Regions from separate parts of the Dethiobacter alkaliphilus AHT 1 genome, predicted to be linked through region 3. Evidence: riboswitches for the same ligand, from Rfam matches in the RefSeq annotation. Region 3 holds a riboswitch; each other region holds the start of a gene.

Region 1 (4,214 bases), on a different contig from region 3:
ATAGAAATCGGCATCTTCCCCTTTGTCTGGCCCTTGGCCATCATCCTGATGCTGGTCCATCCCCGGTACCTGTGCTTTGCTTATGCCGGTGGTTTGGTGGGTTTTGCTTCCGCACTGCTGCGAATAATGTCTGCTCACTGGCCGGCACTGATCCAGGGTGACGGATTCCTGGCCGAGTTGTTGGCTCAGCTAGCCGGCCTCCATATTCCGGGTTTGCTGGTTTTAATCGGCATACTTCACCTTACGGAGAGTTTCCTTATTGCCGTGAGTGGACACCTTTTCCCCAGCCCACTGTATATTAAAACCGACCATGGTGTGGTGGGCGGTTTTTCGCTACAAAAATTCTGGCCCCTGCCATTGGTGGGGTTGGTGGCCATGGTGGTTACTATGGAAGCCGCTGATGCGGCCATTGGGGCGGCACGTATGCCTCAGTGGTGGCCACTGCTTTCCAGCGGCTCCGTGCCCGGCCCGGGAGAGACGCTGATGTATATGTTGATGCCCATTGTGGCCGGACTGGGTTACGGCGATATGGCTGTCTCCACTCCGCCCCGGGAAAAAAGTAAACAATCTGCGGTTAATCTCGGCCTCTACAGCGTGGTTCTCATCGCCGTGGCCTTTGCCGCTTTTTATGAGCCGCTGGTGATGATTCCCGCCGCCCTGTTTGCTCCCTTTGGCCACGAATTTTTAATCATGCGCAACAATCAGCGGGAGTTTTCCAGGCAGCCTTTGTTTGTGGCACCGGACAAAGGGGTGAAGGTGATGGATGTTTTTCCCGGTTCTCCGGCGGAAAAGGCAGGCCTGCAGCCCCATGATGTTATTCTTGCCATGAACCGGTTTGCGGTCCATGATACAGCCATGTACAAAAATCTGCTGGCCATGGCCGGACCCGACCTGGAGCTGGAAATCATGCGGGACGGACTGCGCCATACCGTGGATATACCCGGCCCGGACCCGGGCATTATTCCGGTGCCGGACCGATTCACCCCGGCTTATGCGGAAATAAACCACAATCATTTTTTCTCCGCCCTGGGAGAAAAAATACAAAAGTTAAGAACAGCGGAAAAATAGGCGGCGCATCCGTCTATTTTTTTATTGTTGGGAAAAAATAACGCCGGGAGGTGTTTATTATGCCCGAAGGTAGCGAAAAGAAGTTATTGGAGATGCAGAACCTGCTTAAGCAGCTAACGCTGCGTCAGGCCGAAACCAACAAGCAGATACTACGGTCGCTGCAGCAGACCAATGCCGCTTTGCTGGAAGCACAGCAGCTTTTGCAGGCGGACTTGAAGTTTCATGAAGGTTTAAGCAAGTCTGGGGATTTTCAGGCTTTAAAAGATGCGGAGTGGCCGGTTTCCTTACAGGAGCTGGATACGCAAATTCCGCCCTGGCGGTTGGCCAAGCCGCCGGAGCTGCAGTAAATTTTGCGGACAGGCATTATCTGGCATAGCTTGACAAAAAATGCAGCCTGTGATAATCTGAACGATAAAATGACATTCGCTCAGGGCAAACCTGTTGAAAGGCAGGGACGCAAAGCCAAGGGTCTAACACTGCAAAGCAGTCATGACAGCCGGTTGCCGAAGGAACGCCTGTTTAGGCCTGCTTTCCGCACCGGAAGGACAGGTCTTTAAATTTTCTAACATAAATCTCCTCTTCACTAAACTGTGGCCTCACAGTTTTTTTTTGTGTGCAAATCGTGCAAATCGGGGACGGACCTTTTTTCGCATTTAGTGTGCAATTTCTTGCAAGGAGGCGTCTTCTCCAACGGTGTGGACAGAAAAACCTGTCCCTCTGTCCACGAAAAGTGAGACAAAATCACCTGTCCCCTTTGTCTCACCTTGTTCGGGGTGGTCAAAAATCGACATGTTTGTGGTATAATAGTTATGTTTACTTGTATGAGGAAAATTTATAAGGAGCAGGATAGATGACACGGTTTCAGATTAAAAGTGAGTTTGGCCCGCAGGGCGATCAGCCCAAGGCCATTGAGGAGCTGACGGAGGGGCTGAAAAAAGGCTTTCGGCACCAGACTCTGTTGGGGGTCACCGGTTCAGGTAAAACCTTTACCATGGCCAATATTATTGAAAAAGTGCAGCGGCCCACGTTGGTAATTGCACATAATAAAACGCTGGCGGCTCAGCTGTGCAGCGAGTTTCGTGATTTTTTCCCCGACAATGCCGTGGAGTACTTTGTCAGTTATTATGATTACTACCAGCCGGAGGCGTATATCCCCCAGTCCGATACTTATATCGAAAAGGATTCGGCCATTAATGATGAAATTGAAAAGTTGCGCCACTCAGCCACCAGTGCGCTGTTTGAGCGCCGCGATGTTATTATTGTGGCCAGTGTGTCCTGCATCTACGGCCTGGGCTCCCCGGATGAATACCGAGAGCATGTGGTTTCGCTGCGGGTGGGGATGGAAAAGAGCAGGGACGAGATTGTCAAGCAGCTGGTGTCCATCCAGTTTGAACGCAACGACGTGCAGCTGGAGCGCAGCCGTTTCCGGGTGCGCGGCGATGTGCTGGAGATTTTCCCCGCCTCGTCTACGGAGAAAGCGGTGCGGGTGGAGTTTTTCGGTGATGAAATAGAGCGGATCCGGGAGATAGATACGCTGACCGGTGAAATTCTTGGTGAGCGGCAGCATATTGCTATTTTCCCCGCTTCCCACTTTGTCACTTCCCGGGATACGCTGGAAGCGGCCATGGTTGATATCCGGTCGGAGTTGGAGGTGCGGCTGCAGGAGCTGCGCAGCAGGGATAAACTGCTGGAAGCCCAGCGGCTGGAGCAGCGGACCAACTATGATTTGGAGATGATGAACGAAATCGGGTTTTGCACCGGCATCGAAAACTATTCACGCCACATGGACCGGCGGCCTGCAGGCAGCCGTCCCCATACGCTGATAGATTATTTTCCGGAGGATTTTCTGCTGTTTATAGATGAGTCGCACCAAACCATTCCCCAGGTCCGGGGGATGTACGCCGGGGACCGCTCCCGTAAGGAGACGCTGGTGGAGCACGGCTTCCGCCTTCCTTCGGCGCTGGATAACCGCCCCCTGATTTTCCATGAGTTTGAGGAGCTGGTGAATCAGGCGGTATATGTTTCTGCCACGCCGGGCCCCTACGAGCAGGAACACAGTCAACAGGTGGTGGAGCAGATTATCCGGCCCACCGGCCTAATTGACCCGGAGATTATTATGCGTCCCGTAAAAGGACAGATTGATGATCTGTACGGTGAAATCCGCCTCCGGGCTGAGGCCAATGAGCGGGTGCTGGTCACCACGCTGACCAAACGGATGGCGGAGGACTTAACCGAGTATTATAAGGAATTGGGCGTGCGGGTCCGTTACCTGCACTCGGAAATTAACACCCTGGAGCGGATGGAAATTATCCGTGATTTGCGCCTGGGTGAGTTTGATGTACTGGTGGGTATTAACCTGCTGCGGGAAGGGCTGGATTTGCCCGAGGTTTCCCTGGTGGCCATTTTAGATGCCGATAAAGAAGGCTTCCTCAGGGCGGAGCGTTCCCTGATTCAGACCATTGGCCGGGCGGCCCGTAACGTCCACGGCACCGTGATTATGTATGCCGATAAAGTAACCGATTCCATGCAAAAGGCCATGGATGAAACAGAACGGCGCCGTCAGATTCAGATGGAATTTAACCGGGAGCACAATATTACACCTGCTACTATTAAAAAGGCGGTGCGTGCCGTAATTGAAGCCACCCAGGTGGCAGAAGAGGCGCTCTCCGACTATGTGGATAAAGACAGCCCGGCAGAGCTGAGCCCGGCGGAACGTAAGAAGACAATTGCCAAGCTGGAAAAGGAAATGAAAAAAGCAGCCAAGGAGCTGGATTTTGAACAGGCTGCCCACCTGCGCGATATGATTGCAGCGCTGCGAAAAACAGGAATAGAGGAGAAATAAATGATTCAGGATAAGATTTTAATTAAAGGGGCCCGGGAACATAACCTGGCCAATATTGATGTGGAAATCCCGCGCAACCGGTTGGTTGTGATTACCGGTGTGTCCGGTTCAGGGAAATCTTCCCTGGCTTTTGATACGGTCTATGCCGAAGGGCAGCGCCGCTATGTGGAATCTTTGTCCGCTTATGCCCGGCAGTTTCTGGGACAGATGGATAAGCCGGATGTGGACTATATTGAGGGGCTCTCACCGGCAATTTCCATTGACCAGAAAACTACCTCCCGCAACCCGCGCTCCACGGTGGGTA
Region 2 (4,214 bases), on a different contig from region 3:
AAAGCCTGGTATGACCAAAAACAATCTTATTGAAAGTATGGATATCACGGTCATCGGGACCCCGATGGGGCATGGCATCCAGCATCCTGTTCACAGTGCTAATATCATTGACTCCCAAACACCCGGCAATACCACACATAAAATAGTCACCTTCCTTGAATTTTTAATATGGCTTTCCTACTGGCATACACAACATTCATGCTGCAAAGCGATGATATTTTCCATATTAGTCCCCCGCCAAAAGAAAAACGCCTCTAAGACAAAAACAGTCTCAGAGGCACCATTGCCTGAAAAACATTATACGCTTTCCATAATATTAAATTATTTTAAATTTATGCTGATTAAATGGAGATGCAATGGGATTTTCTTAACTAATCCGCATCGAACTCCTTTTTGCGCATTATATTACATATCTCTTTATCCTGTCAAGCAAGCAAAACCAGCATTGCTCTGCAGCAAAGCATGCACCGCACACCACACCCATTGCCAGACCATTAGCACCAAAAATTCTACTAAGCAGAGACATAAATTCTCTGCCCCGAAAAACAATATGGATAAAATAAAGACTGCCCTCAGGCAGTCTTTGTGAAGTCAGTGGTTATAAATCATGGGGCATGTGGTGCTCTAAATCTACAGACAATCCCAGATGCAATTCGTTTTGAACGGGTATACTGATTACATTTTTGTTGCCTATAATAAATCCGTGCATAAACGGCGGTCTGTCACCACTTTGCGGGTTAACCTGCATGATATATTGCATAGTAGCTTCCGGCACACTGTCTCTGTTTACAAACAAAAACGGCGTGTGTTTTCCCAAATGCGCCAAGGAAGCGGAAGAAACCAAGTACTGCCAAGGCTGAGGAAGGACAAACGTAAACGCATGCCCGTCAGGCTCATTTCTATCCCAGCCCACCTCAGCAACGGGGCTTCTGTACCGACTGAATCTTACGGCCAAGGTAAAAATATCATCGGCACTAATGACGTCTACAAAACCAGCCAAGCCTTGCACCTCATTAATCACGCTTTGAGGAATGGCATTAGTAGTACCAACAATATAAACTCGTGGGTTATTTATCTGCTCTAATGCCATGCGGGTATGCCGCGGTAAAGTTGGCCCCTCAGTCAATAATATTGGCACTCCGGAGTGGGCGGAATATGCACCGGTAATATGCCCGCCATGATTGGGATCAGTAGAAATGAGAAACACATCTTGAGGCACACATAACTCGTTTAGAATACGGTGAGCAGTGTGAAACACATCATCCGGTCCTAAAATTCTCCGTACAGTGAATCCCATGAATTGGATTGCTCGCATCACAAGATCCGAAAACTCACCGATTAATACTACTTGAGCTTCACCCATGCCGGTTGGGGCCAATCGCCTGATAGCTGCTAAGACAAATGGGTCTATTCGGTTAGGATCAGTTAGAAATAACGGCCCATCGATGGGATGGTGCATAAGAGGAGTACCGATAATCGCTTCTGAGAAATTTTCCGAGGACGCCAGATATACTGTTACAGGGCTGATACCGGCAAACGCCATTTCAGCAACTGGATATTGAGTTTGACTAAAGTCACTACCTAGCGCTCTGGTAGTATTAGTCGTATTACGAGTGCTCCAAGGCAAAAACAAGTCACCTGGATTTATAAAACGTTCTGCACTCACGATATAACCTCCTTTATATCAATACTGATATATCCTATGAGGTATAGTGAGCAAACGTTACTTCCCGGTCCCCCTAGACTTGAGAAGTTCCTGAATACGACAAAGAAAAAGCCCCAAGGTTTTGGGGCATAAGCTGTTTTAGCAATACTTATTTAACCCAATGCAGTCTTCAGCACTTATTGCCGGAACAAGTTGATATAGTATCCTTCATTCCATGTGGACTCATTGATCTACATGTTAGGCAGGTACACTTCAAAAATACGAACCGTCGGCGGCTCTTGCACAATGTCTTTTAAAGCTTCCTGAAGCTTGGGTCCTGCGGTACCCAAGGCCGCTTCGGCATCTTCATTTGTTTCCCAGAGAGAAAATGCACCGTAATCGCCTTTGGCTTCATCACTGAAGAATGTTGAGCTTTTAAATCCTTTCAAGGTGGCATGAAGCTGTGCAAACTGATCGGCCATCCCTGTTGCTTGCTCCTGCATCCCCGGCCCAATATTAAACATTACTAACGTTGCATACATAGTTTTTCCTCCTTTTATCGTGTATTCCCAATGAATCAAATCTATTAAGGAAATTGCTGGAGTTTTACCTCGCTGATCTGAATTACGGGTGTGATATCAGTGTAATTGGGAAGATCACCCATAAACGTTGCAACATGAGGCAGAAAAGCTGCTTGAAATTCCTCCATCGAGTCGAAATACATATGACCCATGGCGAGAAATGGCGCCGGCGCACCCGGCTCTCCCCCACTTAACCCCACCTCTACAGCCCCGCCTTTTAGCGCAGTCCCCAACTTTTCCTTTACCAGTGACATATGATTATTGCAGTAATAATCAATGTCAAATTTCTTGCCCTCTGAATTTGGGTACAAAACACTTACCTTAATCATTTCTTTTCCTCCTTTTTTAATTTCCTGTGCACGGAAATAATCTATGACTGATGAGTAGGTTCTAACCTTTTATAAAATTAAAATAACCGACCTTAATATATGGTCGGTTACGCTACTGGCTCCTCCCGGGCAAAGCGTCCATATAAGCCCTGAAATCACAGCCCCCATAAACGGGTGGGAAGCAAAGTGAGTAGTATGCCAGAATTAATATACATGCAGTTCATATATATTTTTACATATTTAATTAATTAATCCTATTCTGTATGCAAAGTTCTTATTCTTTTATGTCAGATTTCAAGTAACTTAACTTAATCACGGAAAGCGGCTACAATATCAGCTGTATCGTAATAGTGTCTTGCTCGGCAAATTTTTTCGTCCTGCAATGTAAACACCATAACCCAATCATGCTCATAACCACGGCCGGTAGCTTTTACTACTCCGCCATTTCTTCCTTCCACAATTACTCTATCGTTTTGGCATGTAAAAAACATTGCTTCCATCTTTTTTACTTGTATTTTTTCAGATAGCTCCTTAAAAAATAAGGCAACATCTTTTTTACTATATCGCGGCTTAGCCCAAGATATTTCTTCGGGAGGGTTTTTTGTAACAGGAGATTGAAAATCTACATCCTCTGCAAACAACTCGAGAGCGTCGGGAAGATTTCCCTGGCCAAAAAACGCAAAGTGCTGTTTCACAACTCTTTCATTTTGCTCGGCCAATCCTTTCACCCTTTCATTTATTATCATTTTATAGTATCGGTATCCCTAAATTACTGGGGCTTTAAACCACAAAAACCGACCATAAGTGGTCGGTTACGCTACTGGCTCCCCCAGGGCAAAGCGTCCATATAAGCCCTGAAATCACAGCCCCCAAGAACTAAAGTAATCCTTAATGAAGGCTTGCTAGAAGTAAGCTGCATAATTCAGCACGGATCGATACAGCATTTTCTAAATATGGCTTTGTATTTATATATTCTCCGCCAAAAGAAAGCATTCCTGCCATTGTCTAAAATTTTAATGATAAATAAGTACAGCCTTCATCGAAGGCTTTTTATTATGCCTAAGTCAAAAAATCAAGGAAGAACAACAAGGTCGATTTTCAGTTCTAGCAGATCTACATTATTTCTACAATAAATGTCAACATAGCTTTGTCCCCCGCATAGATATAATAACTAAACGTTAGGGGGAGGCGTTTGATTATTGGCAATGCAAAGGGGCTTTGGTTGGATACCACTCGTCGCTATACTTACAATCAGTTTAATTATTGGCCTTAACCAACTAAACAGCATCTACCAGGCACTTTCGTCTAACAGTGCCACTGCAGCAGGAGTATATGCGGGTTTTGATATAAGCCTTGACACCGATGACTGGACAGTAATTTGGCATGATGAGCTTAGCGCAGGAGAGCTTGATTTATATAAATGGAAGCCCCAGGACAATGGCTTTCGCAGTGTTTTTAGCTTACTGTATGGCAAGATTGAGATTCGGGCCCGCCTTTCGGAATCGGGAACATTACCCAGTGCTTGGCTGATAGAAGAAAATGAAAACATTTCGGCTAAAGTTAACATTTTTCATCGTGTGAACCACTCCAATCTATCAGCTGACTACCATACCTTTGGGATAGAATGGGACCAGGAAAAAATTGTCTGGTTATTTGATG
Region 3 (4,214 bases):
GACCCTGCAGCGCATTATGATTTGGACGAAGAACCCTCCTCTGGGAATTAATCCTTGAGGAGGGTTTTTGCGAAAAAAGGGGATTTATGATGTTTGTCGAAACTATGGATTTAAGCTGATGTAAGAGGAGAGCTATGATGGAGAGGATGCTTAAGCTACCGGTTACTAAGGCTGCCATAGTGGTTAGTATTATTGCGGTTTTGGTAACTATGAGTTTTTATAACTTTTTGTTATTCCACACTTTAGTGGAGCTCTTTAGTGTGCTTGTGGCATTTGGGATAGCTGCCATTGCTTTTCATACCAGCCAGTTAACCGAGGAACGCAACGATTTTCTGAACTTTTTTGGTGTGGCTTATTTATGTATTGGGTTTTTAGATTTGTTACATACCCTGGCCTATGACGGCATGGGGGTCTTTCCCGGCAATACTGCAAACCTGGCCACGCAGTTGTGGATTATACCCAGGTATATCGAGGCCTTTACGTTTCTGGCCGTTCCTTTTTTGATGGCCAATCCTGGCCGCAGAATTAGAATACATTATCTAATTCCCGTTATTTCTTTGGTGCTTTTAGCGTCTGTTTTTGCCGGAATTTTTCCGGATAGTTTTATTCCCGGTGAAGGGCTTACTCCGTTTAAAATTATCAGTGAGTACATTATTTCCACAATTCTGCTGATCTCCGGTATTCTGATTTGGAGAAACAAGGAAAAGTTTGATAAAGAAGTTGTAAAATATTTGCTGCTGGCCTGTGGGGCAACAATCTTGGCAGAACTGTCTTTTACTTTTTATGTATCGGTGTATGGTTTTTCCAATATGGTGGGTCATTTATTTAACGTGGCATCATATTATTTTATCTATGTGATTATGATTCGCAAAAAGTTGCTGGAACCGTATGAGGTTATCAATGATTTATATCAAAATCTGGATAAGAAGGTAAAGGTCAGGACCAGAGAGCTGGAAGTTGCCAATATGCGTTTGGCCCAAGGGCAGAGGAGGCTCTCGCAGCTAAACGAGAAGCTGGGTGAGAGCAATCGCTTAAAGAGTGAGTTTACGGCCACCATGACGCATGAGCTGCGTACGCCTCTTACCTCTGTAGTTGCTTTTTGTGAGTTGATGCTGGATGAAGTGTCCGGCCCCATTACCCCGGAGCAACGGGAAAACCTGCTGGATATTAAAACCTCGGCCCAACAGCTGATGGTTTTGGTGAACGATATTTTAGATATGGCTAAGCATGAGGCGGGTAGCTTGCGAATTCATAAAGAGAAAGTGGATTTAAACGATGTGCTACGGATGGTGCGGCGCAGCATGAGTGCCATTGCCCATCAAAACGGCATCAGCCTGGATGTAGAAAAAACAACGTTGCCGTTTGTGTACGGAGACAGGGACAGGATTCAACAGATGGTTGTAAACCTGGTTGCCAATGCCATCAAGTTTACCAAAGACGGTGGCCGAATCACCGTGTCAGCCAACGGAGAAGGGGATTTTGCCATAATTTCTGTCCAGGATACCGGCATTGGTATTTCGCCGGAGCTGCTGCCGCATATCTTTGAGAAATTCCGACAGGGAGACCACCCCAAACAGCGCCGTAAAGGAACCGGCTTGGGCCTGGCTCTGGTTAAGACCCTGGCTGAACTGCAGGATGGCAAAGTCGCCGTTGATAGTGAGGTGGGCGAAGGGTCGTGCTTTAAAATTTATCTTCCTTTTGCGTCGGAGCAAAACGAGACAGGGAGCATTAGCAAAGCACTCTGATGAGTAAATAGAAGTAGTGTTGCCGTAACCGGACAATATTGGGCGGACCTTGAGAAAACCTATGACACTAATCATTTAATGGTTGGTGTCATTTTATTATTGAGAATGTTATATACCTGTGACGAAGGGCTAATGTTTTCCCCAATTCTTTTTATGGGTAGCAGATGGCGCCAAGTAAGTATTGTTACAGGCTGGAGTAAAATTCTTCTTTTATGGCAGGAATTTTAAAGAAAACAAAGAACAAAAAGAAGCAAAAGGAAAATACGGTATGTTTTAACATTTGTAGCCTTCTCTACAGCAAAACCCTCACCAGTTTCCCAATAATTTTTGTGGGGGCAATGATTTTTGGGCTGATTTGGACGCTTTGCCTGGAATGAGCCGGTAGCGTAACCGACCACTTGTGGTCGGTTATTTTTATTATTAGAGATTTAGGGTGACAAATCGCAAAGTAAAGGGAGGCAGTGCATTGAAAAAAGCTGTAAGCTTGTTGTTAACCATGTTGTTGGTTCTGTCGTCATTTAGTGTAAATATTAGTAGTGGAATTTCAGTGGAAAATGTAGTGGCTGCAGAGCAGGAAGATCTTTTGACCGCTACGGATAAATACTTTACATACAGTATCTCCGGGGAGCAGGTAGAAATTACCGGGTATAGCGACGAGGGACCAAAGGACGTGGTTATTCCCGATACTTTGGAGGGTTACGCTGTAACTGGTATTTCTTTTAGGGCATTTGAAAACATGCAGCTAACCAGTGTGATTATTCCCGAGAGTGTTTCCACCATTGGTGACAGTGCCTTTAGAAACAACCAACTGAGTGAAGTTATCCTGCCTGAGAATGTTTCCGACATCGGCAGCTTTGCCTTCTCCGGCAACAGTATCTCCAAAGTGAGGCTTGAGTCCAATCTTTCGTCGGTGGGTTCGTTGTACTATGGTGTTTTTGGAGGAAATGCGATTAACGAGGTGGAATACGGCCCGGCGGTAACCCAAATACCGGAGAACTTCTTCAGGGACAGTGATCTAAGCGGTGCTGCAGCGGAGACCCTTATTATTGAAGGGATAACGCAAGTAGGTAGTTATGCTTTCCAGAACAGCGGCCTTACGGAAATTGTACTTCCGGAATCGCTTGTAAATATCGGCCGTTTCGCCTTTAGAAACAACCAACTGAGTGAAGTTATTCTGCCTGAGGGTGTTTCCACCATTGGTGACAGTGCCTTTAGAAACAACCAACTAAGTGAAGTTATCCTGCCTGAGAATGTTTCCGACATCGGCAGCTTTGCCTTCTCCGGCAACAGTATCTCCAAAGTGAGGCTTGAGTCCAATCTTTCGTCGGTGGGTTGGGTGCTCTATGGTATTTTTGGAGGAAATGCGATTAACGAGTGGAATACGGCCCGGCGGTAACCCAAATACCGGAAAACTTCTTCAGGGACAGTGATCTAAGCGGTGCTGCAGCGGAGACCCTTATTATTGAAGGGATAACGCAAGTAGGTAGTTATGCTTTCCAGAACAGCGGTCTTACGGAAATTGTACTTCCGGAATCGCTTGTAAATATTGGCCGTTTCGCCTTTAGTAACAACCAACTGAGTGAAGTTATTCTGCCTGAGGGTGTTTCCGCCATTGGCGGTAGTGCCTTTAGATACAACCAACTGAGTGAAGTTATCGTGCCTGAGAATGTTTCCGAGATCGGCAGCTCTGCCTTCTCCGGCAACAGTATCTCCAAAGTGAGGCTTGAGTCCAATCTTTCGTCGGTGGGTTCGTCGCTCCATGGTATTTTTGGAGGAAATGCGATTAACGAGGTGGAATACGGCCTGGCGGTAACCCAAATACCAGGAAATTTCTTCAGGGACAGTGATCTAAGCGGTGCTGCTGCGGAGACCCTTATTGTTGAGGGGATAACGCGGGTAGGCAGTGCTGCTTTCCAGAACAGCGGCCTTTCGGAAATAGTGCTTCCGGAGTCGGTTACAAATATCGGTAGTTACGCATTTAATAACAACCAGCTTGGCGAAATTGTTTTCCCGGATAATATAGATGATATCGGCAGGGATGCTTTTGCCGGCAACAGCATCTCCAAAGTGAGGCTAGAGTCCAATCTTTCGTCGGTGGGTTCGTCAAGTAGTGGTATTTTTAAAGATAATGTGATTAACGAGGTGGAATACGGCCCGGCGGTAACCCAAATACCAGGAAATTTCTTCAGGGACAGTGATCTAAGCGGTGCTGCTGCGGAGACCCTTATTGTTGAGGAGATAACGCGGGTAGGCAGTGCTGCTTTCCGGAACAGCGGCCTTTCGGAAATAGTGCTTCCGGAGTCGGTTACAAATATCGGTAGTTACGCATTTAATAACAACCAGCTTGGCGGAATTGTTATCCCGGATAATATAGATGATATCGGCAGGGATGCTTTTGCCGGCAACAGCATCTCCAAAGTGAGGCTAGAGGCCAACCTTTCGTCGGTGGGTTCACTTAGCTATGGTATT

Evidence for each region. Region 3 has a riboswitch for cyclic di-GMP ahead of DEALDRAFT_RS07800 (leucine-rich repeat domain-containing protein). Riboswitches for the same ligand answer to the same signal wherever they lie in the genome.
Region 1: another riboswitch for cyclic di-GMP. It lies ahead of uvrB (excinuclease ABC subunit UvrB); the one in region 3 lies ahead of DEALDRAFT_RS07800 (leucine-rich repeat domain-containing protein).
Region 2: another riboswitch for cyclic di-GMP. It lies ahead of DEALDRAFT_RS05955 (EthD family reductase); the one in region 3 lies ahead of DEALDRAFT_RS07800 (leucine-rich repeat domain-containing protein).

What each region holds. Positions count from the first base shown of each region.
Region 1 is NZ_ACJM01000005.1:36,295-40,508, forward strand. It holds gene DEALDRAFT_RS15910 (PDZ domain-containing protein) at 1-1,068, shown strand, start outside; gene DEALDRAFT_RS05725 (hypothetical protein) at 1,128-1,415, shown strand; cyclic di-GMP riboswitch class I at 1,490-1,576, shown strand; gene uvrB (excinuclease ABC subunit UvrB) at 1,919-3,910, shown strand; gene uvrA (excinuclease ABC subunit UvrA) at 3,911-4,214, shown strand, end outside.
Region 2 is NZ_ACJM01000005.1:87,650-91,863, reverse strand. It holds gene asnB (asparagine synthase B) at 1-139, opposite strand, end outside; gene DEALDRAFT_RS05965 (cell wall-binding repeat-containing protein) at 599-1,666, opposite strand; gene DEALDRAFT_RS05960 (antibiotic biosynthesis monooxygenase family protein) at 1,897-2,187, opposite strand; gene DEALDRAFT_RS05955 (EthD family reductase) at 2,232-2,555, opposite strand; cyclic di-GMP riboswitch class II at 2,648-2,730, opposite strand; gene DEALDRAFT_RS05950 (nuclear transport factor 2 family protein) at 2,864-3,274, opposite strand; cyclic di-GMP riboswitch class II at 3,353-3,435, opposite strand; gene DEALDRAFT_RS05945 (glycoside hydrolase family 16 protein) at 3,761-4,214, shown strand, end outside.
Region 3 is NZ_ACJM01000007.1:46,327-50,540, reverse strand. It holds gene DEALDRAFT_RS15990 (sensor histidine kinase) at 135-1,745, shown strand; cyclic di-GMP riboswitch class II at 2,068-2,150, shown strand; gene DEALDRAFT_RS07800 (leucine-rich repeat domain-containing protein) at 2,212-3,141, shown strand; gene DEALDRAFT_RS15985 (leucine-rich repeat protein) at 3,120-4,214, shown strand, end outside.